DNA from 3 places in the Dietzia sp. UCD-THP genome. Region 2 is predicted to be linked to each of the others. Evidence: predicted binding sites of a transcription regulator. Region 2 holds the regulator's gene; each other region holds the start of a gene.
What was found. The regulator LexA, encoded in region 2, represses DNA repair genes until DNA is damaged. The targets are predictions, from matches to a motif close to CGAACANNTGTTCG.
Positions count from the first base shown of each region.

Region 1: a site for LexA is predicted at 5,905-5,918, ahead of H483_RS26210 (HNH endonuclease signature motif containing protein). Genes of this name have one in related genera too.
Region 3: a site for LexA is predicted at 3,952-3,965, ahead of H483_RS34755 (HNH endonuclease signature motif containing protein). Genes of this name have one in related genera too.

Region 1 covers NZ_AOSR01000062.1:11,627-21,336, reverse strand. Annotated here, with positions in the region: gene H483_RS26240 (UvrD-helicase domain-containing protein) at 1-885, opposite strand, end outside; gene H483_RS26235 (sodium:alanine symporter family protein) at 927-2,351, opposite strand; gene H483_RS26230 (chorismate mutase) at 2,410-2,688, shown strand; gene H483_RS26225 (DUF5701 family protein) at 2,597-3,367, opposite strand; gene pgi (glucose-6-phosphate isomerase) at 3,473-5,119, shown strand; gene H483_RS26215 (dihydrofolate reductase family protein) at 5,185-5,778, shown strand; gene H483_RS26210 (HNH endonuclease signature motif containing protein) at 5,976-7,670, shown strand; gene H483_RS26205 (SDR family oxidoreductase) at 7,675-8,430, opposite strand; gene H483_RS26200 (DNA-formamidopyrimidine glycosylase family protein) at 8,427-9,302, opposite strand; gene H483_RS26195 (cation diffusion facilitator family transporter) at 9,372-9,710, opposite strand, start outside.
Region 2 covers NZ_KB714650.1:211,540-221,249, forward strand. Annotated here, with positions in the region: gene hrpA (ATP-dependent RNA helicase HrpA) at 1-341, shown strand, start outside; gene H483_RS29505 (hypothetical protein) at 372-917, opposite strand; gene nrdR (transcriptional regulator NrdR) at 998-1,456, opposite strand; gene H483_RS29515 (hypothetical protein) at 1,571-1,933, opposite strand; gene lexA (transcriptional repressor LexA) at 2,163-2,831, shown strand; gene hflX (GTPase HflX) at 2,930-4,378, opposite strand; gene dapF (diaminopimelate epimerase) at 4,435-5,319, opposite strand; gene H483_RS29535 (malate synthase G) at 5,440-7,620, shown strand; gene H483_RS29540 (IclR family transcriptional regulator) at 7,726-8,472, opposite strand; gene miaA (tRNA (adenosine(37)-N6)-dimethylallyltransferase MiaA) at 8,469-9,431, opposite strand; gene H483_RS29550 (hypothetical protein) at 9,428-9,710, opposite strand, start outside.
Region 3 covers NZ_KB714656.1:83,058-92,767, forward strand. Annotated here, with positions in the region: gene H483_RS34735 (ABC transporter permease) at 1-769, opposite strand, end outside; gene H483_RS34740 (ABC transporter ATP-binding protein) at 769-1,533, opposite strand; gene H483_RS34745 (amidohydrolase family protein) at 1,530-2,891, opposite strand; gene H483_RS38260 (helix-turn-helix domain-containing protein) at 3,085-3,765, shown strand; gene H483_RS34755 (HNH endonuclease signature motif containing protein) at 4,114-5,652, shown strand; gene H483_RS34760 (NAD(P)-binding domain-containing protein) at 5,690-7,249, opposite strand; gene alc (allantoicase) at 7,448-8,494, opposite strand; gene allB (allantoinase AllB) at 8,503-9,710, opposite strand, start outside.

The sequences.
Region 1 (9,710 bases), on a different contig from region 2:
GATGTTGCGGATGGTGGCCCCGCGGAAGGCGTAGATGGACTGGTCCGCGTCTCCCACCACACAGAGTTCGGCCGGAGGGACGCCCACCTCGTCGTCGTCGGACGCCGTGCCGCCCACGAGGGTGCGAACCAGGACGTACTGCGCGTGGTTGGTGTCCTGGTACTCGTCCACCATGACGTGGCGGAACCGCCGCCGGTAGTACGCGGCGACCTCCGGGTGCGCGCGTAACAGGGCGACGGTCTCACCGATGAGATCGTCGAAGTCGAACGCGTTGGCCGCCTGCAGCCGCGCCTGGTACTCGGTGAACACGGCGGCCACGGTCTGCGCGGTGCGGTCCGAGTCCTTGAGCGCCCGGTCCATGGCTTCAGCCGGGTCGCGCAACTCGTTCTTGTGATTGGAGATGGCCGAGGCGAGCATGCGCGGGGTGAACTTCTTGACTTCGAGCTGCTGCTCCTTGGCGATCATCCCCAGCAGACGCCGGGAGTCGTCCGAGTCGTAGATCGTGAAGTTCGAGTTGCGGGTCCCGAGCAGCGCGGACTGGGCCCGGAGGATGCGCACGCAGATCGAGTGGAAGGTGGCCACCCACATCCGCTCGGCGTGCGGGCCGACCAGGGCCGCGACGCGCTCCCGCATCTCCGCCGCGGCCTTGTTGGTGAACGTGATGGCCAGGATCTGCCCCGGGTGCGCACCGCCCTCGGCCAGCAGGTAGGCGATCCGCCGCGTGAGCACGCTGGTCTTGCCCGACCCCGCGCCCGCGACGATCAGCAGCGGGCCGCCGCGGTGGGTGACCGCGGCGGCCTGCTGTGGGTTGAGCCCGTCAAGGAGCGCTGAGTGGGCTGAGTGGGCCGAGTGCTGGCGGGCGGGGGCGGAGGCGGTGTCGGTCATCGTGGGTCCAATCTACCCACCCGGTCCGACATGGCCCGTGGTCAGCGCGTGCGGGCCCCCATGAACTCCTCTACCTGCGAGGCAGTGGCGTCCAGCCGCGGGTCATTGTCCAGGTAATGACGCGTCTCGCGGACGATCAGCCCGGACAGTACGAGCAGGCCGATGAGGTTCGGGATGGCCATGAGGCCGTTCATCACGTCAGCGAAGTTCCACACCACCTCGAGTTCGGTGACGGCGCCGATGAACACCACGCAGGTGAAGACCATGCGGTACGGGATGACGCCGCGCGCGCCCACGAGCCGCTCCATGCACCGCTCGCCGTAGTACGACCAGCCGAGGATGGTGGAGAAGGCGAAGAACGCGATGGACACCGCGACGAGCTTGTCGCCCTCGGGGATCGCCGAGGCGAAGGCGTCGGCGGTCATCGTGCCCGCGACGTCACCGCCTCCCTGCCACACGCCGGTGGTGACCAGGACCAGGCCGGTGAAGGTGACGACGATGATCGTGTCGATGAACGTCTGCGTCATCGAGACCAGACCCTGCCGGGTGGGGTGGGTGGTCCGGGCCGCCGCGGCCGCGATCGCCGCCGAACCCATGCCGGACTCGTTGGAGAAGATGCCGCGGGCGACGCCCATCTGGATGGCGTAGAGGATCGCGGAGCCGGCGAAGCCGCCGACGGCCGCGGTACCGGTGAAGGCGTCGGTGAACACCAGGGCGAACGCGGCAGGGATCTGCTCGGCGTTGACGACCAGCACCACGAGCCCGCCGATGATGTAGAGCAGGATCATGAGCGGGACGAACCCGGCGGTGACCCGGCCGATCGACTTGATGCCGCCGAGGAGCACGGCGCCCGTCAGGACGAAGAGGACGATGCCGGTGGTCACGTGGGAGACACCGAACGAGTTCTCCAGCTGGGTGGCCACGGCGTTGCCCTGGGTCATGTTGCCGATGCCGAAGCTGGCCAGGACGGCGAACACCGCGAACACGATTGATAGGACCAGGCCGACCCGCCCGCCGGTACGGCCGAAGATCTCGGCGAAGCCCCGGTGGAGGTAGTACTGCGGACCACCGGACTGCTCCCCCCGGGCGTCGGTCACGCGGAACCGCACCCCCAGGAAGGCCTCGGAGTACTTGGACGCCATTCCCACGAGGGCGGTGACCCACATCCAGAAGAGCGCGCCGGGCCCGCCCAGGGAGATCGCCGTCGCGACACCGACGATGTTGCCCACGCCGACGGTCGCGGCGAGCGCCGTGGTCAGCGCCTGGTACTGGGTGATGTCGCCCGCGCCGCCGTCGTCCCGACGCCGGAGCAGACCCAGGTTGAGCGCGGGGCCCAGCTTGCGGAACTGGATCGCGCGCAGGCGGATCGTGAGGAACAGGCCGGTGCCGAGCAGCAGCGGGATGAGGACGAAGGGTCCCCAGATCACGGATCCGATGTCCGCGAGAAACGTGTTCACGTTGTCCACGGGCGGAAACATTAGACGGTCCTGAGGGTCCGGCGGAAGAGAGTGGGATGATTACGACATGAACCCCGACCCCGCCGGCACGGACGATCCGCTGTCCGAGGCCCAGATCCAGGAACTCCGTCTGGAGATCGACCGGCTCGACGCCGAGATCCTGGACGCGATCGTCCGCCGCAGCGAGATCTCCAAGCGCATCGGCCGCACCCGGATGCAATCCGGCGGCACCAAACTGGTCCACACCCGTGAACTCAAGGTCTACGAGCGCTTCTCCTCGCTCGGCCAGGAGGGGCAGACCCTCGCGGGGATGCTCCTGCGCCTGGGTCGCGGTCGACTGGGCTGAGGTCGACTGGGCTGAGGTCAACTGGGCTGAGACCCGGCCCGACGCGTCCGGCGGTGGAGGCGAACCCCAACCACGTGTGGTGGTTGTTCGCCCAGCACCAGCCCACTTTCGGGGCGCCCTTGCGCTCCCGGCCGTCGCGGCCCGTCCCCCCGCTGATCCACAGTGCCGGGGTCCGCGCATCCAGCGCACCGTCGGCCTTGCGCTTCCGCGACCCGATGCACATGAAGCATCTGCCGGGTTCGAGCATTCCCGGCTGCTGGAGCAGCCAGCTCACCCCCTCGGAGATGGTCAGCGGAGTGCGCCCCCGCCGGGCGAACTCGGCGTGCGCGTCGGTCGGGGTCCACCCCAGCATGTCGTCGTCGCGTGTGACGTCCCCGACCACGTAGAGCGGGGCGTCCGGCACCCGGAGGTCGTCGGTGGGTGTGAACTCGGCGAGGTCGGTCATGTCGACGACGACGAAGCCGGCCCTCCCCTCTCGTCGCAGCAGGCTCACGAGTTGCGCGGCGGGCACGAACGAGGGGTGGATCGCCAGCAGCGGCCGTCCCACGGCCACGTCAACGGGGAGTGACGCGGCGAGCTCCCGCAGCTGCTCGGCGGTGATCCCGGCGAGCTCGGACACGCCCAGCTCGACCAGTCGTTCCACCTGGGTTGACACGGAGGGGTGGTCGTGAGAAGTCATGGGGGTCACGTGCCTGGAACGGGCGGCGCGGCCGCGGTATTCCCGACTAGCCTCGCAGACGGACGGCGGGCGACCCCCGGGCGGCGACAGTGGGCAGGAGCGGTTATGACGGACATCAGCACGACCCCGCAGTGGTCGGACATCGAGGACCTCGTACCGATGATCGGTGGGGTGACCCTCCGCGAGTTGTTCGCCGCCGATCCGGAGCGAGGTCGCCGGATGACGGTCACCGCGGGCGACCTGCACATCGACCTGTCCAAGCACCTAATTACCGATGACATCATGAGCGCGCTGACCGAGCTGGCCCACGCCGCCCGGCTGCCGGCGCAGCGGGCCGCGATGTTCCGGGGCGACCGGATCAACACGACCGAGGACCGATCCGTCCTCCACACCGCGCTCCGTCTCCCTGCCGACGCCGAGCTCGTCGTCGACGGACAGGACGTGGTGGCCGACGTCCACGGGGTCCTCACCCGGATGGCCGATTTCGCCGACCGGGTCCGCTCCGGCGAATGGACCGGGCACACGGGCGAGCGGATCGACACCGTGGTCAACATCGGAATCGGGGGCTCCGACCTCGGGCCCGCAATGGTCGACAAGGCCCTGCACCACCTCCAGACCGCAGGCATCCGCGCACGATACGTCTCCAACGTGGACCCCGCCGACCTGTCGGCCGTGCTCGCCGAGGTCGACCCCGCCACCACTCTGGTGGTCGTGGCCTCCAAGACCTTCACGACGCAGGAGACCATGGCCAACGCGCATGCCGCGCGCCGACACTTCGTCGAGGCACTCGGGTCACAGGACGCGATCGCGTCCCACTTCGTGGCGGTGTCGACGGCCACCGAGAAGGTCGCCGACTTCGGCATCGCGGCGGAGAACATGTTCGAGTTCTGGGACTGGGTCGGGGGGCGGTACTCGGTGTCGTCGGCGATCGGCCTGTCGGTGATGATCACGGCGGGCCCGGCGGCGTTCGTGGAGCTGCTCGAGGGCTTCCACACCATGGACCTGCACTTCGCGACCGAGGCTCCCGAACACAACGCGCCGGTCCTCATGGCCCTGCTCGGCATCTGGTACACCTGCTTCCTCGGAGCCCAGTCCAAGGCCGTAATCCCCTACGCCCAGGGCCTCCTCCGCTTCCCCGCCTACCTGCAACAGCTCACCATGGAGTCCCTCGGCAAGTCGGTCCGGCTCGACGGCTCCGACGTCTCCTACCCCACCGGCGAGGTCTACTGGGGCGAGCCCGGCACAAACGGCCAGCACGCCTTCTTCCAGCTCCTGCACCAGGGCACCCAGCTGGTCCCGGTGGACTTCATCGGTGTCGCCCGCCCGGTGACGGACCTGCCCGCCGCGGACGGGGCCGGCTCGATGCACGACATGCTCGTGGCCAACCTCTTTGCCCAGTCCCGCGTGCTGGCGTTCGGCAAGACAGAGGAGGAGGTGCTCGCGGAGGGGGTCGACCCCGAGCTCGCGCCTCACAAGGTCATGCCCGGTAACCGGCCGTCCACTACGATCCTCGCCCCGTCGCTCTCACCCGGGGTCCTCGGCCAGCTCATCGCGCTGTACGAGCACGTGGTGTTCACCCAGGCCGCCGTGCTGGGCATCAACGCGTTCGACCAGTGGGGGGTCGAGCTGGGTAAGGCGCAGGCCGGGGAGCTCCTGCGGGCCCTGACCGCCGAGAAGCACCCGGGGGACGGTTTCGATTCCTCCACGGATTCTCTCGTGGAGATCTACCGAGAGGCCCGCGGTCGCCGCTGAGCCTGGTCGGCTCCGCTCGGGGCTGTCGTAGCCGGGCTGTCGTACCCCGGTGCGACCATTCCCGCATGAGCACCGTCTACTGCACCGCCACCAGCCTCGACGGGTATATCGCCGACGACGAGGAGAGCCTCTCGTGGCTGTTCGCGACCTCCGGCGAGGCAGAACCCACCAGTGGGGCACCGACCAAGCCCGACCCCACCCTCCCCGACCTCCGCTTCGACCGCTTCTATTCCGGCGTCGGTTCGATCGTCTGCGGCGTCAACACCTTCGAGTGGGTCCGCCGCGACCTCACGAAGGACGGCAGACCGTTCGTCTGGCCCTACACCGTGCCGAGCTGGGTCGTCACCCACCGCGATCTCGATCCCGTCGACGGGGTCGAGTTCTTCGCCGGTGACGTCGGCGATCTGCACCCCCTCCTTGTCGATGCCGCCGACGGCGGGGACGTCTGGGTGGTGGGGGGTGGCGACCTCGCAGGCCAGTTCGCCGACCGGGGACTACTTGACCGGGTCTGGATCCACCAGTGCCCGGTCGTCCTCGGTTCCGGGCGTCCCCTGCTGCCCCGCCGGCTCCGTCTTCACCGCCGGCAACTCGAGGCCCATGGCCAATTCACCGCGATGCTCTTCGACGTGGTGGGCCCCGAACCCCGCTCCATCCCCTGACCGCACACCGACCGCACACTGACCGCTGACCGTGCCGCCTACCCCGTCCTACCGCTGACCTGCGTGCACGCTCGCATCCCTTCCTGCCCGGATCTCGAAAGTGACAGCTCACGCCCCTTGCCGATTCGAACATACGTGCGTAGTATAGAACGCATATTCGACAGGATGAAGACACCGGAGAATTACGGGGGTGCGGCATGGACGGCGACGAGAACCCGTTCACGGGTGGCCCTTCCGTCAGCTCCTCCGGAGCCGATCCGCTGACCAGGCTGACCGCCTCGGCTCGTGCCGGCTGGGAGGCCGAGAATCGCGCCGCTGCCCGACGATTGTCAGCCTGCTACGACCTACTGCTCGAGTGCCTGCGCCGCGATGACGCGGGTGCCGGCCCGGAGTCCCCACCCGGCCACGCGGTGGTCGACCCGTTCGATGTGGCCACCGGGTACGTTGTGGCGGCGATGGCCGTCTCCGCTCTGCGGGCCGAATCGATGGTCTCCTTCGCCGCGGACCTGCACCAGCGCTACCCCGCCGTCCTCGCAGCCCTGGCCGAGGGGCGCTTGGACCAGCGAGCCGCCGAGTTGCTGGCCCGCCAGATGGCCACCGTCGACCCCTCGGTCCTGGCGCAGGTGCAACAGGAGGTCGTTGACGACTACCTGGCCGCGATGGAGGCCGGCGAGCGCCTCGGAGCGCGAGCGGTTCGCGATGCGGTGGACGCGATCATCACCCGATACGACGCCGACGGCATCCGCAAGCGCAAGGAGGATGCCAGCCGCGCCCGCGGACTGCGCATCAACAAGGGCGCCGACGGCATGTCCACGGTGTCGGCCATCCTTGCCACCGAAGAGGCCGCGGTCCTCGCCGAGGCGATCGACCAGCGCGCTGCCGAACACGCCGCCTCTGATGCTGCTGCCTCTGCCGCTGCCGCTGCGAGTGCAGCCTCCGCTGAGGGGACCGGCCAGCCGGACTCTGCTTCGGACTCGGCCCCGGAGTACCACTACTCGAAGGCCGAACGCCGCGCGGACGCACTGCTGTCACTTGTGTGCGGCGACAGCCAGCAGCCCGGCGGCTCGAACCAACCCCCAGCTCCATTGCGACCCAAGGTCACCGTGATCGCTCCCGGCAACACCGGCGCGGACAACACCGGCGCGGACAACACCGCCGCCGCCGACGACGGGGTGCGGGTGGAGTTCACCAGGACGGGCGAGGCCGCGTTTCAGGCTCTGCTGGACATGCTGAGCACGAGCGACGGGGCCAGTTTCGAGAAGGTCGACCCTCGGATCGGCGCCGCCGACGACGCCCGGCGCGCCCTGAAATACCGGCCCGGAGCCGAGTTGGCCCGCCGCATCAGGCTGCGGGACGGCACCTGCCGCCACCCCGGTTGTGCGGTTCCAGCCGAGGACTGCGACATCGATCATGTCCGGCCGTTCGACCACACCGACCCTGCCCGGGGCGGGCCGACCGAAGAGCACAACCTGATGTGTCTGTGTCGGCGTCACCACCGGTTCAAGACCTTCTCCGACTGGATCTACGACCTGCAGCCCGATGGAGGTCTCACCGTCATCAGCCCCGATGGGGCGACCATGACGACCCGACCCTCCGGGCCGCTCGGGGCCTACCGCCGGGAGCGCGCCCGAAACGAGTCCCGTGCCTGGGATAGACAACAGCAGCGCAATCCGGGCCCGGCCACCACGGATGGTGAGACACGTCCAGAGCCCACGTATTGGTCTCGCCGAGCACTCCGCCTGAACGCCGAGCGCGCCCGCGCACATAGGCCGGCGGAGGCCCGCTCGGCCGACCACAGTCGCTGGTGGCGGCGGAACGCGCCCGTCGTCAGCACGGTCGAGCTCGATGTCCAGGCCCTGCTCGACGACATCCTCAACCCGCCGCCCTTCTAGCGGGTCAGACGAACCTGCGGCTGACCTTCTCCGGTAGGAGCGTCAACAGGGGTCCGATCGCCTTCCAGGGCTTGGCGGGGACGAGTGCACGAGTGGGCTCGGCGTCGATCGTCGCGACCAGAGCGTCGACCCCCTCGTCGAACTCGGTCATCAGTGAGGTCTTGACCGAGCGGTTGATGTCGGTGCGGATGTATCCGGGGAGGATGTCGGTGACCTTGATGCGGCTGCCGGCGCTGTCGAGTTCGGCGTGCAGACCCTGCGCCAGCGAAGAGACGAACGCCTTGGTGGCGCCGTACGTGTTCTGCGCCTTGGGCATACCGCGCAGGGAACTCACGGACGAGATGAACACCAGGTGCCCCTCCCCCCTCTTGTGCATGAGCTCCATCGCGGCCTCGGCCTGGTTGAGGGTGCCGATCACGTTGACCATCGCGGTCTCACGGTTGGCGTGCGCCTTGCCGGTGCCGATGGACGCTCCCTTGCCGAGTCCTGCGTTGAGGACAAAGCGGTCGATTCCTCCGAGCTCCGCGTCGAGCTCACCGAACACCCGCTCCACCGCGTCGCCATCAGCCACGTCGAGTTCGCGGACAGCCACCGTGATCGAGGGGTTGGCGGCCAGCAGCTCGACGCGCAGCTCCTCGAGTCGCTCGAGGCGGCGGGCGCACAGCGCCAGGCTCTTCCCCTGCGCAGCCCAGCGACGGGCCATACCCTCGCCGAGACCTGCGCTGGCTCCGGTGATCAGAATCGTGGTGCGGTCGGTCACAGGTTCTCCTCCGTTGGCGATGGCCCCAGTGTGGCACGCCCCGGCTGGCACGACGGGCAGCGGTAGGCGATGCGATCGAGCGAATCGCTCGGTTCATCGGGATCGGCGAGGCCACCCAGTCGGAACGTCTCCACCTGGGTTCCACACCTGCGGCAGGGTTTGCCGTCCCGCCCGTACACCCACAGCTCCCTCCCGCGTCGCGTGTCCCCGGTCGTGACCCGGACGGAGCGGTCGGCATTGGCGAGGAGCATCCGCCGGGCGAGGATCACCACTGCGCGTAGATCCGGCACCGCCTCGACCGGCTCCCTCGGGTCGAGGCCCCGCAGAAAGCAGAGCTCGGCGCGATAGACAGTGCCGATCCCGGCGAGGTTCCTCTGGTCCAGAAGTGCCTCCCCAATCGTCCGGGAGGGCCGCTCCCGAATTCGTCTGAGCACCTCCGCGACGCTGGCATCGGGGTCCCAGTCCCGCGCCAACAGGTCGGGGCCGAGGTGGTCGACCGCGCGGTCGGCCTCGGACGGGTCCAGCGCCCGTAGCAATCCGAGTTCGGTACCCACCACCTCGACGTCGCCCGCGCGCAGCAGCAGCCGGACGGTGTGCGCGGGGAACCGCCACCGCTCTCCCGCGCGATGAATGTGGATGCGGCCCTCCATCTTCAGGTGGATGTGCAGGGTGACCGGGTCCCGACCCTGCGTGTCGGGGCCGACGACGACGAAGAGGTGCTTGCCGCGGGACCGGGCGGTGACCACGGTCCTGCCCCGCAGGTCCACCGCCGCGAACCGGGGAACTCGCAGCTCGGACTTGTCGAGGGTCCGTCCGGCCAATGCCCGTTCGACCCGTGTGGCCGCCTTGTAGACGGAATCGCCCTCCGGCACCGTCAGCCCCCTGCCCGCTGTGTCTGCCTGCCCGCTGTGTCTGCCTGGCCGCTGTGTCTGCCGCCGAGTTCACCATCCCAGAGCGCGGCACTCCACGACGCCGGCGGTCTCGATCTGCACTGTCGCGTGCTCGATTCCGTGGCCTTCCCGCAGGACGCGGCGCGCCTCGTCGAGGATTCCGGCATGCAGCGCCCCGGGGGCGGCCACCAAGTGGACCGTGCCGACATCCATTCCGGAGGTCAGCGTCCACAGATGCAGGTCGTGCACCTCCTCCACACCGGGCACCGACGCGAGTTCGGACTCCACCGCAGCGGGGTCGACCCCGGCGGGCGCGTGCTGGGCGAGCACCGCGACGACCTGCCGACCGAGCATCCCCGCTCGGATGACGATGAACGCGGCGATGGCCAC
Region 2 (9,710 bases):
TGGGCAAGGGGTTCCTCGCGCGACACCCCGTCGAGGTCCTGCCGCAACTGGAACGTCATGTGAGAGCGATCGATCTCAGGCTCGACCTGGCGGAGAAGTCACCGTCGAGGTATCGGGAGCTCACCGCCCGGCTCGAGGAGTCGGAGGCGACCGTTGCGCAGGCGACGGCGGCACTTCGCGGGCGGCCGGGTGGGGCGAGGACGTCCCGGGATCTGCGATGGATGCTGGCGGAGTATCGCGTCGGACTCTTCGCACAGTCCCTGGGAACCTCGCGCCCTGTCTCCGCCGAGAGGATCGACAAGGCGGTGGCCGCCTCTCTCTCCCGTCGCCCCGGGCGGTGAGCCCACGACGCCCGCCGTGCGTCACCACCGTCACCAGTCCCGAGTGTCGCCCGCCCCGCGACCCTGTGTCACTCGGGCGACCCGGTCCACCCGCGCCAGCACGTACCGCTGCATCGCGACCGGGAGCAGGTGCACCAGGACACCGAGTACCACCACGATCACCGCGCTCGACCAGGCGCTCACGAACACGAGTGGGATGGCCACCAAGGCGTGAATCCCCGCGCCGACCCCGTGGGCGATCTGGCTCTGCATGGCGTCCGCGCGGATCCCCACCAGACCGGCTCGACCGCGACCGCTGTTGCCTCGTCGCCCCAGAGCGCGGTTCCACCCGACCCGATCCAGCACACGGAGGGTGGAGGGGATACCGAACAACCGGGCGCGGGGGATCGTCCGCTGCGACGTCGTGGTCACCCATCTCGGAATCACCGCTTCGGGCACGGGGCCCATGACGCCCAGGATCCCGAAGACTCCGGCCGAGAACGCCCACGGGAATACCGGGTGGTGAGGCCCGATGACAAGCCAGGCGCTCACGACGAACAGCACCGACAGCACGGCGCTCGCAACCACGCGGAGCATGGTCTGAGAGTAGAACAGGGCCGCGAAATGGGGCTCAGCGCGGCGCACCCGCGCTCGTCGATACGGCGACGAATGCTCGATCACCGGTGGGCGGCGTGTCGCTCTCGAAGAGCGATGATCTCCCTCTCGAAGTCCGCGGCAGAACTGAACTGCTTGTACACGGAGGCGAAACGCAGATAGGCGACCTCGTCTAGGTCCTGGAGAGGTCCGAGGATGGCAAGCCCGATCTCATGAGCCGGGACCTCGGAAGCCCCGCCGGCCCGGACGGCGTCCTCGACCTGCTGAGCGAGCCGCCGGAGCGCGTCCTCGTCGACCGACCTGCCCTGGCACGCACGGCGGACGCCGCGGACCACTTTGTCGCGGCTGAAACGCTCCGTCACGCCGTTGCGTTTGAGGACGGTCAACAGCGGCGTCTCAAGGGTGGTGAACCGGTGACCGCAATCGGGGCACTCGCGTCGACGCCGTATCGCCTGCCCTTCGTCGACCGACCGCGAGTCGATCACCCGAGAGTCCTCGTGGTGACATATGGGGCAGTACATTCCAGCTTCGCCATTCGTCGACCTGGTCCGAACCTGTCCACCGGCCGGAGCCGACGGCGGTGCGAGGGCGACGGGCCGCCGTCCCGGGACCATTCTAGAAGGCGATGCCGTGGGTCACGCGTAGGCGGGCCCACCCACGAGGGCCAACGCCAACAACATCAGGATTCCGAAGACGATGCCCCCGACCACCAGTGCCCAGGTCGGCACGTCGTCCACCACCGGTGCGACCGATCGCGCCTCCACTCCGCACGCCCTGACCTGACCCGTGGACGCCGGCCGCACGCTCACCCGGCGACCGGGCGCCACCGACCGCGTGGGCACCTTCCGGCCACGGTCGAGGGTGCGGGTGACGGACGGGACCTCGGCGTGGACGCGGGTACCTGCCCTAGGCGGATCGAACCGGTCGTGCGCGGCCAGGCAGACCTCTGTCCACGGGATGGACGGACGCGATCGTTGCTGTATCTCCAGGACGGTCATGACAACTCCCCACTCGATACGATGTGCGAACCCTATTCGCACACGCGTGTGCCTCATTGTGCACATCTGTTCGAACTCGAACGTGACTAGAGTTGTATCACGCGGGTCCGACAGAGTCGACACTCGCGAGCACATTTTTCGAACACCTGTGTGGCGCACCCGCCCGGGGCGACGTAGGGTGTACACAGACAGAAGACGTCGAACACCCATTCGCTGAAGGGACCGCCGCATGCCCAAACCAGACTTCGAGGCCCTGACCACACGCCAGAAGAGCGTGCTGTTGCACATCCACGACACCGTCAAGGAGAGGGGGTATCCGCCGAGCATCCGGGAGATCGGTGATGCGGTCGGCCTACAGTCGACCTCCTCCGTGGCGCATCAGCTGCGGACCCTGGAGAAGAAGGGCTTCCTGACCCGCGACCCCCACAAGCCGCGGGCGGTCGACGTTCACGGTGTCCCTGGTCAGCGATCGCGGGGGCGACGTGCACCCGCGCAGGAGGACGTGCGGCCCGGCGGAGCCGTCGAACCGGTCTACGTCCCGGTCCTGGGGCGGATCGCGGCGGGCGGTCCGATCCTCGCCGAACAGGCTGTGGAGGAGGTCTTCCCCCTCCCCTCCGACCTGGTGGGATCCGGGGACCTGTTCATGCTCAGGGTTGTCGGCGAATCGATGATCGACGCCGCGATCTGTGACGGCGACTATGTAGTGGTCCGTCGGCAGAATGTCGCCGATAACGGCGAGATCGTGGCGGCGATGATCGACGGCGAGGCCACGGTCAAGACGTTCCGCAGGGATTCGACCGGGGTGTGGCTCCTACCCCACAACCCGTCGTTCCGCCCGATCCCCGGTGAGCACGCGACGATCCTCGGAAAGGTCGTGACCGTCTTCCGCAAGCTCTGAGCCTGTGCCGATGGTGCGTCGCCTGACCTCACCCGACCGAGGCGGGCGCCTCCATCACCACGAGAGCCGGGGCGGTTCCGACCCGCACGGCGCTCTGGTCAGGCGACCCCGTCACGCTGGTCGGCGACGCGATACTCGCCGAGTTCTCCCGCCACTGAGGCGGGAAGCCGAACCTCTATCCGGGTACCGTACGTCGTGTGATCCTCGGCGATCACGGCGCCCTCCGCGTGGACGCGGGCGACCACGTCGCCCCTCGTGAAGGGGATCTCGAGCGTGACCCGGGTGTCCCCCGAGGCGACCACCTCCATGATCCGCTCGAGGAGTTCATCGAAACCCTGGCCCGTCGCCGCCGACACGAACACCGCGTCCGGTAGCGCGTGGTGCAATTCCGTAAGGACGACGGGGTCGGCCGCATCGATCTTGTTGATCACCACCAGTTCGCGCGGTCTCTGGGCGTGCTGCTCCTCCACGACGTCGTTGATGACTGTCCGGACAGCCTCGATCTGGCGTAACGGGAAGGTGTCCGATCCGTCCACCACGTGCAGGAGGAGCTCGGAATCAACGACCTCTTCCAACGTCGACCGGAACGCCTCGACGAGCTGGGTAGGGAGGTGTCGGACGAATCCGACGGTGTCGGTGAAGACCACCACACGCCCATCGGGGAGCTCGGCGCGCCGAGTCGTCGGGTCCAGGGTCGCGAACAGCGCGTTCTGGACCAGTACTCCCGCGCCGGTCAGTCGGTTGAGCAGACTCGACTTGCCGGCGTTGGTGTACCCGGCGATGGCGATCGACGGAACCGGGGTGGCGCGTCGTCGGTGCCGCTTGGTGTCGCGGGCCTGCTTCATCCCCTTGATCTCCCGGCGGAGTCTGGCGGTGCGCTCCCTGATCCGACGGCGGTCGGTCTCGATCTTCGTCTCACCGGGACCACGGAGCCCGACGCCACCGTTGCTCCCCGCCCTGCCGCCGGCCTGCCGGGAGAGCGCCTCGCCCCAGCCGCGCAGCCGCGGGAGCATGTACTCCATCTGCGCGAGAGAGACCTGGGCCTTGCCCTCACGACTGGTCGCATGCTGGGCGAAGATGTCGAGGATCAAGGCGGTGCGGTCGATCACCTTGACGTTGACCACCTTCTCGAGGGCGATGAGCTGACCGGGTGTCAGTTCACCGTCGCAGATCACCGTGTCCGCGCCCGTCGCGACGATGACATCCTTGAGGGTCTTGGCCTTACCGGAACCGATGTAGGTGGCGGGGTCCGGCTTGTCGCGGCGCTGGATCAGCGCATCGCAGACCTCGGAGCCCGCGGTCTCGGCGAGCTGGGCCAGCTCGGCCATGGCGGCCTCGGCCTGCGCTGACGTGCCTTCGGTCCAGACCCCGACCAGGACGACGCGCTCCAGACGGAGCTTGCGGTACTCGGCGTCGTTGACATCCTGGAGCTCGGTCGACAGACCGACGACTCGGCGCAGCGACGAGCGCTCCTCGAGCTGGAAGTCTCCGACCGAAGGGTCATGGTCTCGTGTAGCCCGGTCAGGGGCGGCGTCATCGATAGTCATTCACCTGCATCATCTCACAGAAACGGTCACGACGCCTCCGCGAGTGGAGCCGGGCGTCAATGCGTGTACCACCCGTGCGCGACGAGCTCGGACGGTCCGGTGAGAGTGGAACCGGAATCAGTCAGGGCCACCCCGACCTCGCCCCCCGGCACGGACACCAGGACCTCGCCCGTGGCCTCTCCTGCGTCGGCCAGAGCCGCGACGGCGGTGGCGACGATGCCGGTGCCGCAGGACATCGTCTCCCCCGATCCTCGCTCGTGGACGCGCATGAAGACCCGTCCGTCCACCAGCGGGGTGGCGATCTCCACGTTGACACCCTCGCTGAAGAACCCGGTGTCGTACACCGGCGCCTCGTGCACCGGCAGGTCGCGCAACTCCGCTGGCCCCAACCCCGGGACCACGCACGCGAGGTGGGGGTTGCCCATGTCCACCGCGAGGCCCGCGTACACGCGTCCGGAGAGTTCCGCCGAGGAGACCCCGAGGAGTACGGGCTCACCCATGTCGACACGGACCACGGCGTGGGTGCCGTCGTGGTGAAGGATGTCGGCGGGTCGAGGACCGGAGCGGGTCCCGACGGCGATCCGGCCGACCCCGGCACGGCCGGTCGAGACGAGGGCGTGGGCGAACACCCTCACCCCGTTGCCGCACATCTCGGCGATCGACCCGTCCGCATTCCGGTAGTCCATGAACCAGTCCGCGGCACCGACGCCGTCCGGCAGCGCGGCAAGGACACCCCGGTCGACCAGGGCACCGGCCGTGGCGATCCGGAGTACGCCGTCCGCGCCGATCCCGCCCCGCCTGTTGCACAGCGCCCTCACCAGGTCGTCGTGGAGTTCCACGTCCGCGCGGTCATCGGGCAGGATCACGAAGTCATTGAGAGTTCCGTGACCCTTGAGGAACATCAGGCCCTCGGGCGATTCGGTCACAGGCGTGGAGGTCATGGCTCCCGAGTCTAGCGACCCCGCCACCCCGTTCCACCCTGCGGAAAAGCCGGATGATCACAGGGCGTGCGAGCACTAGAGTCGACGAGGAGGAACGGTCCCTATGTGAGGAGAGCATCGATGTCCGAACGCATCACAGTCGGCGGTATCCAGGTCGACGAGGTCCTCTACGACTTCGTCAACACCGAGGCGATCCCCGGCACCGGGGTCGATCCCGACGCGTTCTGGGCGGGTGTCTCCGAGATCTTCACGGATCTGGCCCCCCGCAACCGTGAACTGCTCGAGACTCGCGACGCGTTGCAGTCCAAGATCGACGCCTGGCATCACGAGAACCCGGCTCCGATCGAGCAGGGCGCCTACACGCAGTTCCTGCGGGACATCGGATACCTGGTGCCCGAGCCGGATTCCGTTTCCGTCACCACGGAGAACGTCGACGCGGAGATCGCGACCGTCGCCGGACCGCAGCTCGTCGTCCCGGTCATGAACGCCCGCTTCGCGATCAACGCCGGCAACGCCCGGTGGGGATCGCTCTACGACGCGCTCTACGGGACCGACGCGATCCCGGAGTCGGACGGGGCGGAGCAGGGCTCGTCGTACAACAAGGTCCGCGGCGACAAGGTCATCGCCTGGGCCCGCGGATTCCTCGACGACGCCGCTCCGTTGGCGTCGGGCAGCCATGTGGGGTCCACCGGGTACGCCGTCGTCGACGGCAGTCTCCAGGTGACCGTGGCCGACGGATCGACCACCGGCCTGAAGGCTCCGGAGAAGTTCGTGGGGTACCTCGGCCAGGCCTCCTCCCCGTCGTCCGTCCTGCTCTGCAACAACGGGCTGCACATCGAGATCCAGATCGATCCGGACTCCCCGATTGGTTCCACGGACGACGCGGGCGTCAAGGACGTCGTCCTGGAGTCCGCCGTCTCCACCATCATGGACTTCGAGGACTCCGTCGCCGCCGTCGACGCCCGGGACAAGACCCAGGGGTACCGCAACTGGTTGGGTCTCATGAAGGGTGACCTGTCTGAGGAGATCACGAAGGGCGACAAGACCTTCACCCGCGTCCTGAACGACGACCGGGTCTTCACCGCTCCCGACGGCGCGGGCGAGGTCCGGCTCCACGGCCGCTCCATGCTCTTCGTGCGCAACGTCGGCCACCTGATGACCAACCCGGCGGTTCTCGACGCGAACGGCGATGAGCTCCCGGAGGGGATCCTGGACGCTGTGATCACCTCGCTGGCGGGGATGCACGGTATCGCCGAGGGCAATGAGCGCGGCAACAGCCGGCACGGTTCGATCTACATCGTCAAGCCCAAGCAGCACGGGCCCGAGGAGGTCGCGTTCACCACCGAGCTGTTCAGCAGGGTCGAGCAGCTCCTCGGCCTGCCGGCGAACACCCTCAAGGTGGGGATCATGGACGAGGAGCGCCGCACCTCGGTCAATCTCGCGGCCTGCATCGCCGAGGCGACGGAACGCGTCGTCTTTATCAACACCGGGTTCCTCGACCGGACGGGCGACGAGATCCACACCTCCATGGAGGCCGGGCCGATGATCCGCAAGGGTGAGATGAAGTCCGCCCGGTGGATGACCGCCTACGAGGACTTCAACGTCGACACCGGTCTCGCGTGCGGACTCCGCGGCCGAGCGCAGATCGGCAAGGGCATGTGGGCCAAGACCGACCTCATGGCGGAGATGCTCGCCGAGAAGATCGGACAGCCCCGCGCCGGCGCGAACACCGCATGGGTCCCCTCCCCGACCGGCGCCACGCTGCACGCCACCCACTACCACCGGGTCAACGTGATGACCCGCCAGGAGGAACTGCTCGCCGGCGGCGCCCGCGCGAGTGTCGACGACATCCTCACCGTGCCGCTCGCACCGGACACCGACTGGTCGGACGCCGAGAAGAAGGAGGAGGTCGACAACTCGTGTCAGACCATCCTCGGGTACGTGGTCCGGTGGGTCGAGCAGGGAATCGGTGTCTCCAAGGTCCCGGACATCCACGACGTCAACCTCATGGAGGACCGCGCCACCCTGCGGATCTCCTCGCAGATGCTGGCCAACTGGATCCGCCATGACGTCATCACGGCCGACGACGTCGAGGACTCGCTCCGACGGATGGCGGAGATCGTCGACGGGCAGAACGCCGGTGACGAGGCGTACCGGAACATGGCACCGGACGTCGAGTCCTCGATCGCGTGGCAGGCGGCCCGCGAACTCATCCTCGAGGGAACCCGCCAGCCGTCGGGGTACACCGAGCCGATCCTGCATCGCCGCCGTCGCGAGTTCAAGGCGGCCAACGGGCTGTAATCGGTTCCGACCACGCACCCCGCGGGACCCGCTGTCCGCACCCCCGGATAGCGGGTCCCGCAGGCGGTCGGTCTGTCCGGCCGATCAGGCGGTCTGGCCGGCCGATCAGGGGTGCAGATGGGCCACAGCGGCCCTCAGGACGTCCACCGCGGCGTCGCGGCGCTCCTCGGTGAATCGCGCCTCGGGACCCGACGCGGACACCGCGACCGCGGCATCGCCGACCCCCACCGTGATCGCGACGCAGCGGACCCCCTCTTCCTGTTCCGACTCGTCGGTGGCGAATCCCTCCCGGCGGATGCGCTCGAGTTCCTCGATGAGCAGGTCCGGCTCGACGATCGTGGAGTCCGTGTACCCGGGCATACCGGTCCTGGCCAGCATCGCGCGGACCTCGTCGTCGTGGTCCAGGGCGGCCAACGCCTTGCCTACCGCCGTGCAGTGCACGTGCACCCGGCGTCCCACCTCGGTGAACATCCGCATCGAGTGCGGTGACGGGACCTGGGCGAGATACACCACGCCGTCCCCGTCGCGAACGGCGAGGTTGGCGGTCTCGCCGGTCCCCTCGACCACGGCCTCGAGGACCGGTGTCGCCCACGACCACGTCGCCCGGCCCGCCACCTCACCGATCCGCTGTAGCCGGGGGCCGAGGAGATAGTCGCGGCGCGTGTCCCGACGGAGGTGACCCGTCTCGGCGAGGGTCCCGCAGAGTCGGTGGACGGTCGCCGCGGCCAGGCCGGTATCGGCGCACAACTCGCCGAGAGAGGCGCGACCGCCTCGGCGGGCCAGCGAGTCGAGCAGGGCGAACGCCCGGTCCACCGACTGGACGCGGCCCCGATTGCCGTTCGAGGAGCTCACCGCTGCACCCCGTCCAGAATCTCGAGCGCGGCGTCCAGGGGCGTCCGGCCACCGGCGGGCGCCCCGTCGACCGGGCGGGTGTCGGTGTCGATCCACCTGATGCGGTGATCACGCCCGAACCAGGACCGCTGCCTGCGGACGTACCGGCGGGTGCCGATCACCGTGCGTTCGCGGGCACGGGCCATTGCCCCCTCGTCGATCGCCAGGTCATCGTCCATCTCGTCGAGTACCTGCGCATACCCGATCGCCCGACGGGCCGTCACGCCCTCGAGCAGTCCTAGTCCGACGAGCCCCCGCACCTCCGCGACCAGTCCGTCATCGAACATCCGCCCGGTACGCGCCTCCAGCCGTTCATCGAGTTCTGCGAGCCCGCAGCGCAGGCCCAGCAGGCGTGTACCCCAGCGGGGGTCACCGATCGTCGGCCTGGAGGCGGAGAACGGCTTCCCGGTCAGTTCGATCACCTCCAGTGCCCGCACCGTCCGGCGGGGATCGGTGGGCAGGATGGTCTGCGCGGCCTCGGGGTCCACGCGGGCGAGCTCGGCGTGCAACGCCTGTACCCCGATCTCCTCGAGGCGCCGTTCGTAAGACGCCCGGACCTGCGGGTCGGTGTCCGGGATGGCCCAGTCGTCGACCAGTGCCTGGATGTACATCATCGACCCCCCGCACAGGATCGGCACTCGCCCGCGTCGCCGGATCTCGGCGACCTCGCGTTCGGCCTCGCGACGGAAGTCGGCGACGCTCGCGGTCTGTGTCACGTCGAGCACGTCGAGCCTGTGGTGCGGGATCCCGCGCCGCAGGGCCAGCGGGAGCTTGGCCGTGCCGATGTCCATGCCCCGGTACTGCTGCATGGCATCGCAGTTGATCACCTCCCCGCCCAGCCGCTCCGCGAGATCGAGGGCGAGCTCGGACTTCCCGGTCCCGGTCGGTCCCACCACGGCGACCGGCACTGGGCCGCTCACTCGTGGTCCCCCGACCATCGAGCACCGTGGTATCCCACCCCGAAGGGGGCCCACGAGATCGACTCCACCGCCGCCCGTTCCCCGACCAGCCCGGAGAGCTCGAGCCACGCCGGCCTGCTCCACCACCCCACTGACTGCGCCACCGCCTCCCCGGGATCCGGGAGCGGACCGCCGTTCCGTAGCCACCCGGTCAGGTCGGCGTCGAGGGCGACGCCGCGCGGGTCCTCGGGGACGGGCGCGCGGGGGGAGAGTGAGGCGGGGCCGTCGGCCACGACGACG
Region 3 (9,710 bases), on a different contig from region 2:
CGACGATCGCGCCCACCACCGACAGCCCGGCGGCGACGCGCAGCCCCTCGAACAGGGCGGGCAGCGCGGCCGGCGCCTCGAGCTTGCGCAGTACGGTCAACCGGCCGGCGTGATGGAGCCGGAAGAGACGCCGTAGCCCCGGGTCGACGGACTTGAGCCCGAACAGGGTGTTGGAGACGATCGGGAACAGGGCGATGAGCACGCAGACGAACACCCGCGCGGTGAAGCCGAATCCGAACCAGAACCCGATGAGCGGCACCAGCGCGAGAATCGGGATGCACTGCAGCACCACCGCGTAGGGGAACAGGGAGCGCTCCGCCCACGTCTCCTGGCTCATCATGATGGCCCACACCACGCCGATCACGAACGCGATCGCCAGGCCGGTCAGCGCCACCACCGTGGTCCGCCCCAGCGCGTCGAGCATGGCCTGGAGGTTGGGTCCCATGAACCCCTCGGTGATGACGACGTGGGGAGCGGGCATCAAGAACCGGCGCGAGGGTTCCAGGACCACGTAGCTGATGAAGTACCAGAGCCCCAGGACCAGGGCCAACACGACGAGCGGCCCGCCGATGCGCACCAGCGGGCCGTCCGCGGACAGTCGCGGACGCGCGCGCTTCGTCGTCGTTGTCGTTGTCGTTGTCGTTGTCGCCGACTGTGACCCCGGGTCCCCGGACCCATCGTGGGGACCATGATCCTCACCCAGTGCGTCCGACCCGGGCGCGGCCCGACCCGCCCGGAGAGCCGGCGTGGCGGTGGTGGTGTTGTCCATCAGTGTGCCTCCTCGAGTGCCTGGGAAACCTCGCCGACGAGGTTGATGTAGTCGGCCGAGTAGCGGACCTCGGGGTCGCGGGGGACGTCGAAGGGCACCTCGACGGAGTGGATGATGCGACCGGGACGGCCGGACATCACCACCACGCGGGTGGACAGGTACACCGCCTCCGACACCGAGTGGGTGATGAAGAGGCCCGCGAAACGCTTGGCGGCGAACAACCCCAGGAGCTCGTCACCGAGTCGTTGGCGCGTGATCTCGTCGAGCGCGCCGAACGGCTCGTCGAACAGGAACAGCTCCGGCTCGAGCGTCAGCGAGCGCGCCAACGACACCCGCATCTTCATGCCGCCGGACAGCTCGCGCGGCAGGGACTGCTCGAAGCCGGACAGCCCCACGAGGTCGATCGCCTCCTGCGCCCGACGACGCCGTTCGGCCTTGCCGACCCCGTCGAGCTCGGCCAGCATCTCGACGTTCTGGGCGACGGTCCGCCACGGCAACAGCGTGGCGTCCTGGAAGACGTACCCCACGCGGTCGGTGCCGGTCTGCATGTAGCCGTCGGTGTGCTGCGCGAGGCCCGAGGCCAGGCCGAGGAGCGTGGACTTGCCGCAGCCCGAGGGCCCCACCACGCTGACGAACTCACCGGCCCCCACGCGCAGATCCACGCCCTCGAGCGCGCGGGTGCCGTTGGGGTAGGTCACGCCGACGTCGGAGAAACCGAGGATCTCGGCACCCGGCCGCAGGACGGGGCGGGATGGGGTCGTCATGGTGCCTCCTGGAGGTCGGGAGAGTGGGCCTGGGTGAGAAAGGGGTCGACGACGACGGACGCCGTCGCGGACACGACGCGGCCCGCGCGCAGCACGATCCGGTCCACGGGGGCGTCGGCGATCACGTCATCGAGCCCGCCCGCGCGCACGAGCAGCAGATCCGCGCGATGGCCGGGAACGGGGCCGGCGGGCGGCAGGCCCATGACCTCGCGGGCGCCGTCGGTGACCAGGTGCCATGCGGTGTCCATGTCCAGATGGGCGGCGACGACGAGCAGCATCGCGGTCTCCACCGCGTCGGACCGGCCGACCGGGTTGAACGGGTCGCGCACGTTGTCCGCACCCGCACCCACGGTGACGCCGCCGTCCAGCAACCCCTGCACCGGAGGCAGTCCGCGGGGCGTGGACGTGCACTCCGCCCGCCCCTGCAGGTAGAGGTTCGTGATGGGCAGGGTCACCACCCCTACCCCCGCCTCGCACAGCGCCTCTGCGGCCGATGCCTGGCCGAGGGCGTCCATCGCGCCGATCCGGCAGCAGTGGCCGGCGGTCCGGATGCGACCGGGCTCCCACGAGGCGACCCGGTCGGTGAAGGTCGTGAGCATCGCGTGGTCGCCGTCGAGGAACTCGTTGACGTGCAGGTCCACACCCACTCCCAGTTCCTCGGCCAGATCGATCAGTCGGTGCGTCTCGGCGACACTGTCCGGGGCGATGTGGGGGGCGCCGCCGATGAGGTCGGCCCCGGCCTCGAGGGCCGCGCGGACGCGGTCGGCGGGATCCTCGTCGCCCACCATCGCGGCGATCTGCAGGTCCACCTGGTCCGCGAGCTCGCCACGCACCCGGACCAGCGCCCGGATCCCGCGCAGGGGGTCACCGTCGTCATGGAGGTCGACGTGGGTGCGTACCGCCGTGGTGCCACTGGCGACCAGTCGGCGGGCCGCCGCCAGCGCCCGCTCGTGGATCTCGTCCTCGTCGACGGTGGCGGAGAAGGCCCGCCAGGCGTCGATCGCCGCACCGAGGTCGCACCCCGGCGGTCTGGTCGCGCCCCAGCTCAGGGCCTTGTCCAGGTGCGCGTGGGGTTCCGCCGGCGCCGTCAGTGCCAGATAACCGCGACCGTCGATCACCGCCGGGCCCGGGTTCGCGAGGTCCGGGAGGCCGGCGCCGCCCACCTCGGTGACGGCGACGACCACACCACCCTCGATGTCCACATCGACCACCCGGCCGTCGGGCAACCCGACCCCGGTGATCCGGTCGACCTGCCTCGGGGCTGCGGTATGAGCCCTCGCGGCGGGGCCGTCCGGCCTCGCATCAGGGGTGCCGCGGCTCGGCGCCCCGTCACCACGCTGGCGTGTGAGTGTGTCCACTGACTGGGTTCTCCTGCTCTGCCGGACCGGCCCCGACCGGGTCGGTATGGTGTCCTTGCGCTTTCGATCAGGACGCGGGATATTGACCTCGTCAATACAGATCAGTGTCACGGGCGGGTGTTTCGGCCGGATTACCCCGCCGGATCTGGCCTGTAACCGCTCGCAGAGCGCTCACGGAGAACGGGAGGCACCGGTGTCGGGACTTCGCGAAGACGGACTGACGCGCCTGGGTTCCCGCATCCGGCACCACCGCCAGCAGCTGGGCCTGACCCTCGTGGAGGTGGCGGGTCAGGCCGGCATCTCCCAACCCTTCCTCAGCCAGATCGAGCGAGGTAAAGCCGCCCCGAGCATGTCGACCCTCGAGGGTCTCGCGCACGCGCTGGGCACCACCCAGGCGCACCTGCTGGAAGCGGTCGACGCCGTCGACCAGCCACCAGGACGCCCCACGACGACCGGCCCGGCAGCATCGGGCGGCGACGGGACGACTGCCGACGCAGCGACGACCGCAGCCGACGCGGCGACGACCGCCGGCGGCGTGACGTCCACTCAGGTCGACATTCGTCGCGCGTCGGAGGGCGCCATCCTCACCCGCGCGGAGGGCACGGTCGGGGGCCACACCCGACTACTGCCGGGCGGGCCGAACGACACGCAGTTCCTCGAGTTCGTGGAGACCAATCACGTCCCGGGACGGTTCTTCGAACACCCCGGTCGCGAATGGATCTACGTCACCCGTGGCACCGTCCTGCTCGAGGTGGGCGGATCACTCAGCAGGCTCGAGCCGGGGGACGTGGCGCGGTACGACGGGACACTCCCCCACCGCTGGTACGTGCCCGAGGGCGGCACGGCGTGCCTGATCGTGGTGCGGCCGGGCTGAGGCGTCGGACCACCCGTCGCCCGCCGCTGGATGTCGGCAGCCACCCCTCGAACCCCCCTCTGCCCCATCCCGCCCCCCTCCTTCGCGGACCCAGCACCCTTCTGACCTGCGGTGCCCTGCGGGGGCCGAGCAGGGCACCGCAGGTCAGGAGGGCCGGCCACTCCGCCAGGACAGCATGTCGTACCTCGAACATACGATCGAATCATGACCTCGCCTCCACCTCACCCGTCCGACGACACTGCGACACGTGACCACACCGCGTCACGAGACACCGCCGCGCCACGAGACACCGCCGCGCCACGAAACACCACCGCGCCACGTGACAACGCCGACCCTCCCGACACACTGGTGCCACCTCCCGGATTCACCGCTACGACGGGGCCGGCACTGCCCGTGCTGGTACCCGAGGCGTTCGCCCGGTGGGACCCCGGTCAGCAACGCGGCTACCTCACCCAACGAACGATCTACGCGGCCGAGGGGCGGACCGTCGCCTACGCCTACGATTGTGTCCGGTCGGCCACCGACGGGTTCGCCACCGAGGACGCCCTCCACCGCGACCCGTGGGAGGCGGCGGCCACGATGATCGGCGCCTCCATGGCGCTCTCCCGTCACGGGGCATCCCGCCTGGTGACCACCGCGGTCGAGCTGACCGAGCGACTTCCACGCACCGCGGCGCTCCTGGCGACGGGATGGATAGGGATCCTCGCCGCCCACACCATCGCCGAGGAGACAGCCCTGGTGGCCGATCACCTCATGCCCGACGTAGACCGCCGTATCAGCGAGGGGCTGGCTCCCACCAGGCGCCGGACCCACCCGCCGCGGCTGGGGCCGCTTCGCAAGATGCTCCTCAAGACCATCTCCGCCTGCGATCCGCTGGGTGCTGACGCCCGCGCCGAACAGTCCCGTCGCGGTCAGGACGTGGAACTGGTGCCCATCCGCGACGACCGGGCGATCATCACGGCCACGCTCACCGCCGAGGACGCACTGGAGATCGCGGACCGTGTGGAGGAGCTCGCCCGCACCGCACCGGTGGGCGATCCGCGAACGCTCGGCCAACTCCGAGCGGCCGGATTGCTCGCGCTCAGCCGTGGGTGGAGTTGCCTGCCCGACCCGCGAGGAGAACACCCCGGCGACCCGGAGGCCCGGTCCGCGGCGCGTCGGGTGGTCCTCCACGCCTACGACGACGGCAGCCCGCTCAACCGTGGGATCTCCCTCGCCGGATACGGTCCGATCTCCGGGCACACCGCCGACGAACTGCAGCGCGAAGTCAGCCACCGCGTCCACGAGCTCTCCGAACTCTCGGATCCCGATACCGCCGCCGCCCGACGCCACGCCCCGTCCGAGGCCCTGGCCCACTTCTGCCGTGGACGCGACGGCACCTGTGTGTTCCCCGGTTGCCAGACACCGGCCGAGAAGTCCGACCTCGACCACATCATCCCCTTTGACCATGACCTTCCCGAACGCGGCGGGCACACGACCTGTGACGACCTCGGGAGCCTCTGCCGTTTCCACCACAGGCTCAAGACCGACGGAGTGTGGGCCTACTACCGGGACACCGACGGTTCCTATGTGTGGATCCACGGTCCCCACCATCCGGACAGAGACCCCGGAACCCGTATCACGACGTATCCCACGGGCCCTCTCTCAGACCACGCCGCTCCCCGACGACCCGAGGCGAGCCGGCGTCAGCAGGAGGCCGCCGAGGCAGGCGCGACCGGCAGCGGATGTGCGGAATCCCGGAGACGTCCGCACCTGTGGCACCGGCGTGATGCCGAACGACACACTCTCCGCGCGCAGGCGCGACGCCGGCGACACGCTCCACCGCCCGGTCCGGTGGAACCCTCGGCGCCCTCGACCACGGGGCCTGAGGACGAGCCCCCGTTCTGATGAGCGCAGTCTGATGAGCGCAGCGACACTCGCGCGGTCAGAACCGCGAGCTCGTCGGATACCACCCGTCGGATGCGTCGTGCGGGCCGACGGAGCGGACCTCGATGTGCTCGAAGGATGCGAAGTCCCCGGCGAGTCGGCCCCAGTTCTCCCGGGTGATCGCGGTGGTGATCGTCGAGGCGATCCGCCCGATACCGCCGTAGATGCCGGAGAGCTGGTTCCCGGTCACGCCCATGGACGCGCGGGCGCCGGTCGAGAAATGGTGCAACCGGGAGAGCCACGGGGCGGTGCCCGGGTCTCGCTCGGTGAACTCGAACCCGGGACCCAGATAGGGACTCAGGCCTGCCGGGTGGTCCACCGCGGGCGGGTGACGGTCGGACCACAGCGCGATGTCGTCGACGAACTCGACGAGTTCCGGACGCAACCGCAGGTCCACCGTGTATCCGGTCGCGGCCAGGACCACGTCGGCGTGGAACCGCCCCCTGTCGGTGTCGATCGCGATCTCCTGCCCCCCGGCGTCGGTGGAGACCATCGACACCGCGTTCCACCCGCAACCGGTGTGCAGTGCGAAGCGGGAGTGGGCGAAGCAGCGCCACACCGAGTGCTGGGTGGGCGGCTGCGGGAGGCCACCGGACATCACGCCGAACTCCCACTTGGCGTCGTCGTCGAGGTCATAGAAGCGTTCCTGCATGCCCGGGAATTCCATCCACCGCAGCGGGTTGGACGCCGGGAGGGTCTCCCGTCGCACGAAGACGTGCGCCCGGACGGCGCCGTGGTCGAGAGCGGTGGCCGCGTTGTCGAACCCGGATGCGCCGCCGCCCAATACCGCTACCCGCAGACCCCGCAGCGCGGCGAAGTCGATCGGGTCCTCCGTGTGGAACCAGCGCTCGCGGGGCAGCGAGGTCGAGATGAGGTCGGGCACGCGCACCCCGCCCCCGCCTGCGAGTCCGAGCGCGCAGACAACGCGCCTGGCGGTAACCGTGGTCTCATTCCCTCCCGGGCCACTCAGCTCCACGGAGAAGGGCCCGTCCGGGGTTGTGGGCCGGTGGATTGCCGTGACGCGGGTCTGATGCCGGACCCGGACGCCGGTGACCTCCCGGTACCACCGCAGGTAGTCGTTCCAGTCGAGCCGGGGGACAAGCTCGACGGCGGCCCACGCGGCCTCGCCGTACACGGCCTCGAACCAGCGCCGGACGTGCAGGGAGGGGACGTCGAACTCGATTCCCCTCATGTGTTTGGGGCTGCGCAGGGTGTGCATACGGGCGTAGCGGCCCCAGCACCCCACCTGCTGCTCCGGACCGTCGTCCACCACCAGGACGCGGTCAATCCGTTGGCGTTGCAGCGCGAACGCGGTGCCCAGGCCGGCCTGCCCCCCGCCGACCACCAGGACGTCGAGTTCGCTGGACCCCGGATCGCGAGGGATCCAGTCGCGGGAATGGCTGGTGGCGGCGATGTCCTCGTGAACACGGGCCCGGAGGGCCGCGAGGCGCTCCTCTGCGTCGGGAAGGCGCCGGGAGTCCTGGGCCCCTGTCACGGTGTCGGTGTCGGTGTCGGTGTCGGGGGCGGAGGCTACGGCGTCGGAGGTCACGGCGGTCATGGCGGAGGAACTCCTGGGTTCAGCGGGCCCGGGTCCATGCCGCGGGCCCACCCGGGTCCTGCGCCCGGGCGGACACCACGGCGATGCCTGACTGATGACTCGACCGCCGCGCCGTGGGACGCGACGGTCGGATCGGCGGGGCCGACCGCACCATCGTGGTGTCGAACCCGAGTCTGGCAGCGTGGTTTTTCGCCTGTGTTACGGGCGCATGAGCCCGGTGTGCCGTGCCCGGGCGACCCGCGCGGCGAGCTGGTCGAGGGCCTCGGGGCTCAGCGTGCCGTGGACGCGCAGGCGGGCGATACCGCCGTCGGGGAACACGTCCAGCCGGACGAACCGCACCGGACCCACCGGATGGCCCGGCTGTCCCACCAGAAAGCGGTGACGGCAGTCCGGTTGGAGGGGCGTACGCGGGACGAGGTCCACCCACCGGTCGGGGTGGTCCAGATCCTCTGCCCGGGCGATCCCACGAAGCGACGCCGACCCCGGCGCGTTACCGATGTAGTAGGAGGTGTCGATCTCCACGTGGTCGACCGACCCCTCGCCCGCGAGCGCCACGGTCACGTGGTCATTTCCTCCTCCGCGCCGCCGGGAGTTCTCCCAGCCCTCGCCCATGATGCGAGAACGGCCGGGGGCGATGATGTTGGCCGGCGAGGAGTAGAACAGGTCCGAGCAGTCGATCACCCGACCGCCGTTCTCGGCGGCGGCGAGGTCGACGGTTCCCCGCAGGAACGCGGGGTCAGGGGTGGGGTCACCGTGGACCCTCAGTCTTGCGACACCGCCGTCGGGGATCATCCGCAGACGCACATGGGTCACCGGTGCGGCGTCGGGGACCGCGAAGTGATTGCGGGTGTCTCCCGCCGCGTCCGCCTCAGGGACCAGCGGCCGCCAATGGGCACCCGCGAGGTCGTCGACCCCGGGGTAACCGTCGATCCACGCGCCGTCAACGGCGACCTGCGGGGGGTAGTTGCCGCGGAAGAAGGCGGTGTCCACCACGACCCCGCGCACCACGCCCGGCACCCCGAGGCGGACTATCGCGGCGTCCTGCCCGGGCGAGCGCCGCCGGCGTGTCTCCCAGCCGTCGTAGACCTTGCCCTTGTGTCCGAACAGGGCTGGGTCGAACACCGGCTCGGAGGCCAGGATCAGGTTCTCCTTCTCGGCGAAGAACTCGTCGTCGGCGTAGACGACGCTGCCGGCCAACTCGCGGGAGGCGAGGTCGGGCAGGGCGAGGTAGGCGGGCTCTGTCATCGGAGGTGTCATCTGGGGAGTTCCGTTCGCGTGGGTGGCACAGCTGGCTCAGGTGGGCCCGGGCGGAAGACCGCGGTGCCGGTGGCGGGGCCGTCGAGGTCGACGCGGCGGCCCGCGAGGTAGACCTCGCGCACCACGCCACCGAGTGCCCGCTGGGCGTACGCGGTGACGGGGTTCTTGTGCTGCAACCGCTCGGGCAGGACCACGAACGCCTCGTCGGGGGCCAGGACCACCAGGTCGGCGCGGGCGCCCGGGCGGATCGACCCGCGCTCGTGAAGTCCGGCGAACTCGGCGGGGCCGGACGACATCCACCGGACGACATCGGGCAGCCCCAGACCGCGCAGTCGCGCCTCGGACCAGACGATCGGCAGGCCCAGTTGAACCGAGGCGATGCCACCCCAGGCTTGGCCGAAGTCACCGGTGTCGAAGCGCTTGAGCTCGGGAACACACGGCGAATGGTCGGAGACCACCAGGTCGATGGTTCCGTCCCGCAGCCCCTCCCAGAGCCGCTCGCGGTTGCCGGCCTCCCGGATCGGCGGGCAACACTTGTAGTGGGTGGCGCCGGGCTGGATCTCCTCGGAGAACAACGAGAGGTAGTGCGGGCACGTCTCCACCGTGAGGGGCAGCCCCTCCGCCTTGGCCGAACGGATCAGCGGGAGGGCGTCGGCGGCCGAGAGGTGGAGGATGTGGGTCCGGCAACCGGTGCGGCGGACGCCGTCGATCACCTGCGCGACCGCACGGACCTCTGCGGCGACCGGCCTGGACTCGATGAATCCCGCGTACGCGGGCCCGGACGCGGGAGGCTGCGCGTCGATGGTCCCGGCGTCCTCGGCGTGGACGATCAGCAGTCCATCGAACCCGGCGATCTCCTCCATCGCGGCGACCATCTGCGCGGCATCCAGTGGCGGGAACTCCTCGATCCCGGAGTCGAGCAGAAAGCACTTGAACCCGAACACCCCGCGGTCCCAGAGTTCGCGCAGACGGCCCAGGTTGTCGGGCACCGCTCCGCCCCAGAACGCGGTGTCCACCTGCAGCTTGCCGCCCGCGCTGGCCAGTTTCGCGTCGAGCGCATCGGGCGTGGTGGTGACAGGGCTGGAGTTGAGCGGCATGTCGATCAGGGTGGTCACCCCGCCGCACGCCGCGGCGCGGGTGGCGCTGGCGAATCCCTCCCAGTCCGTGCGGCCGGGTTCGTTGACGTGGACGTGGGTGTCGACGA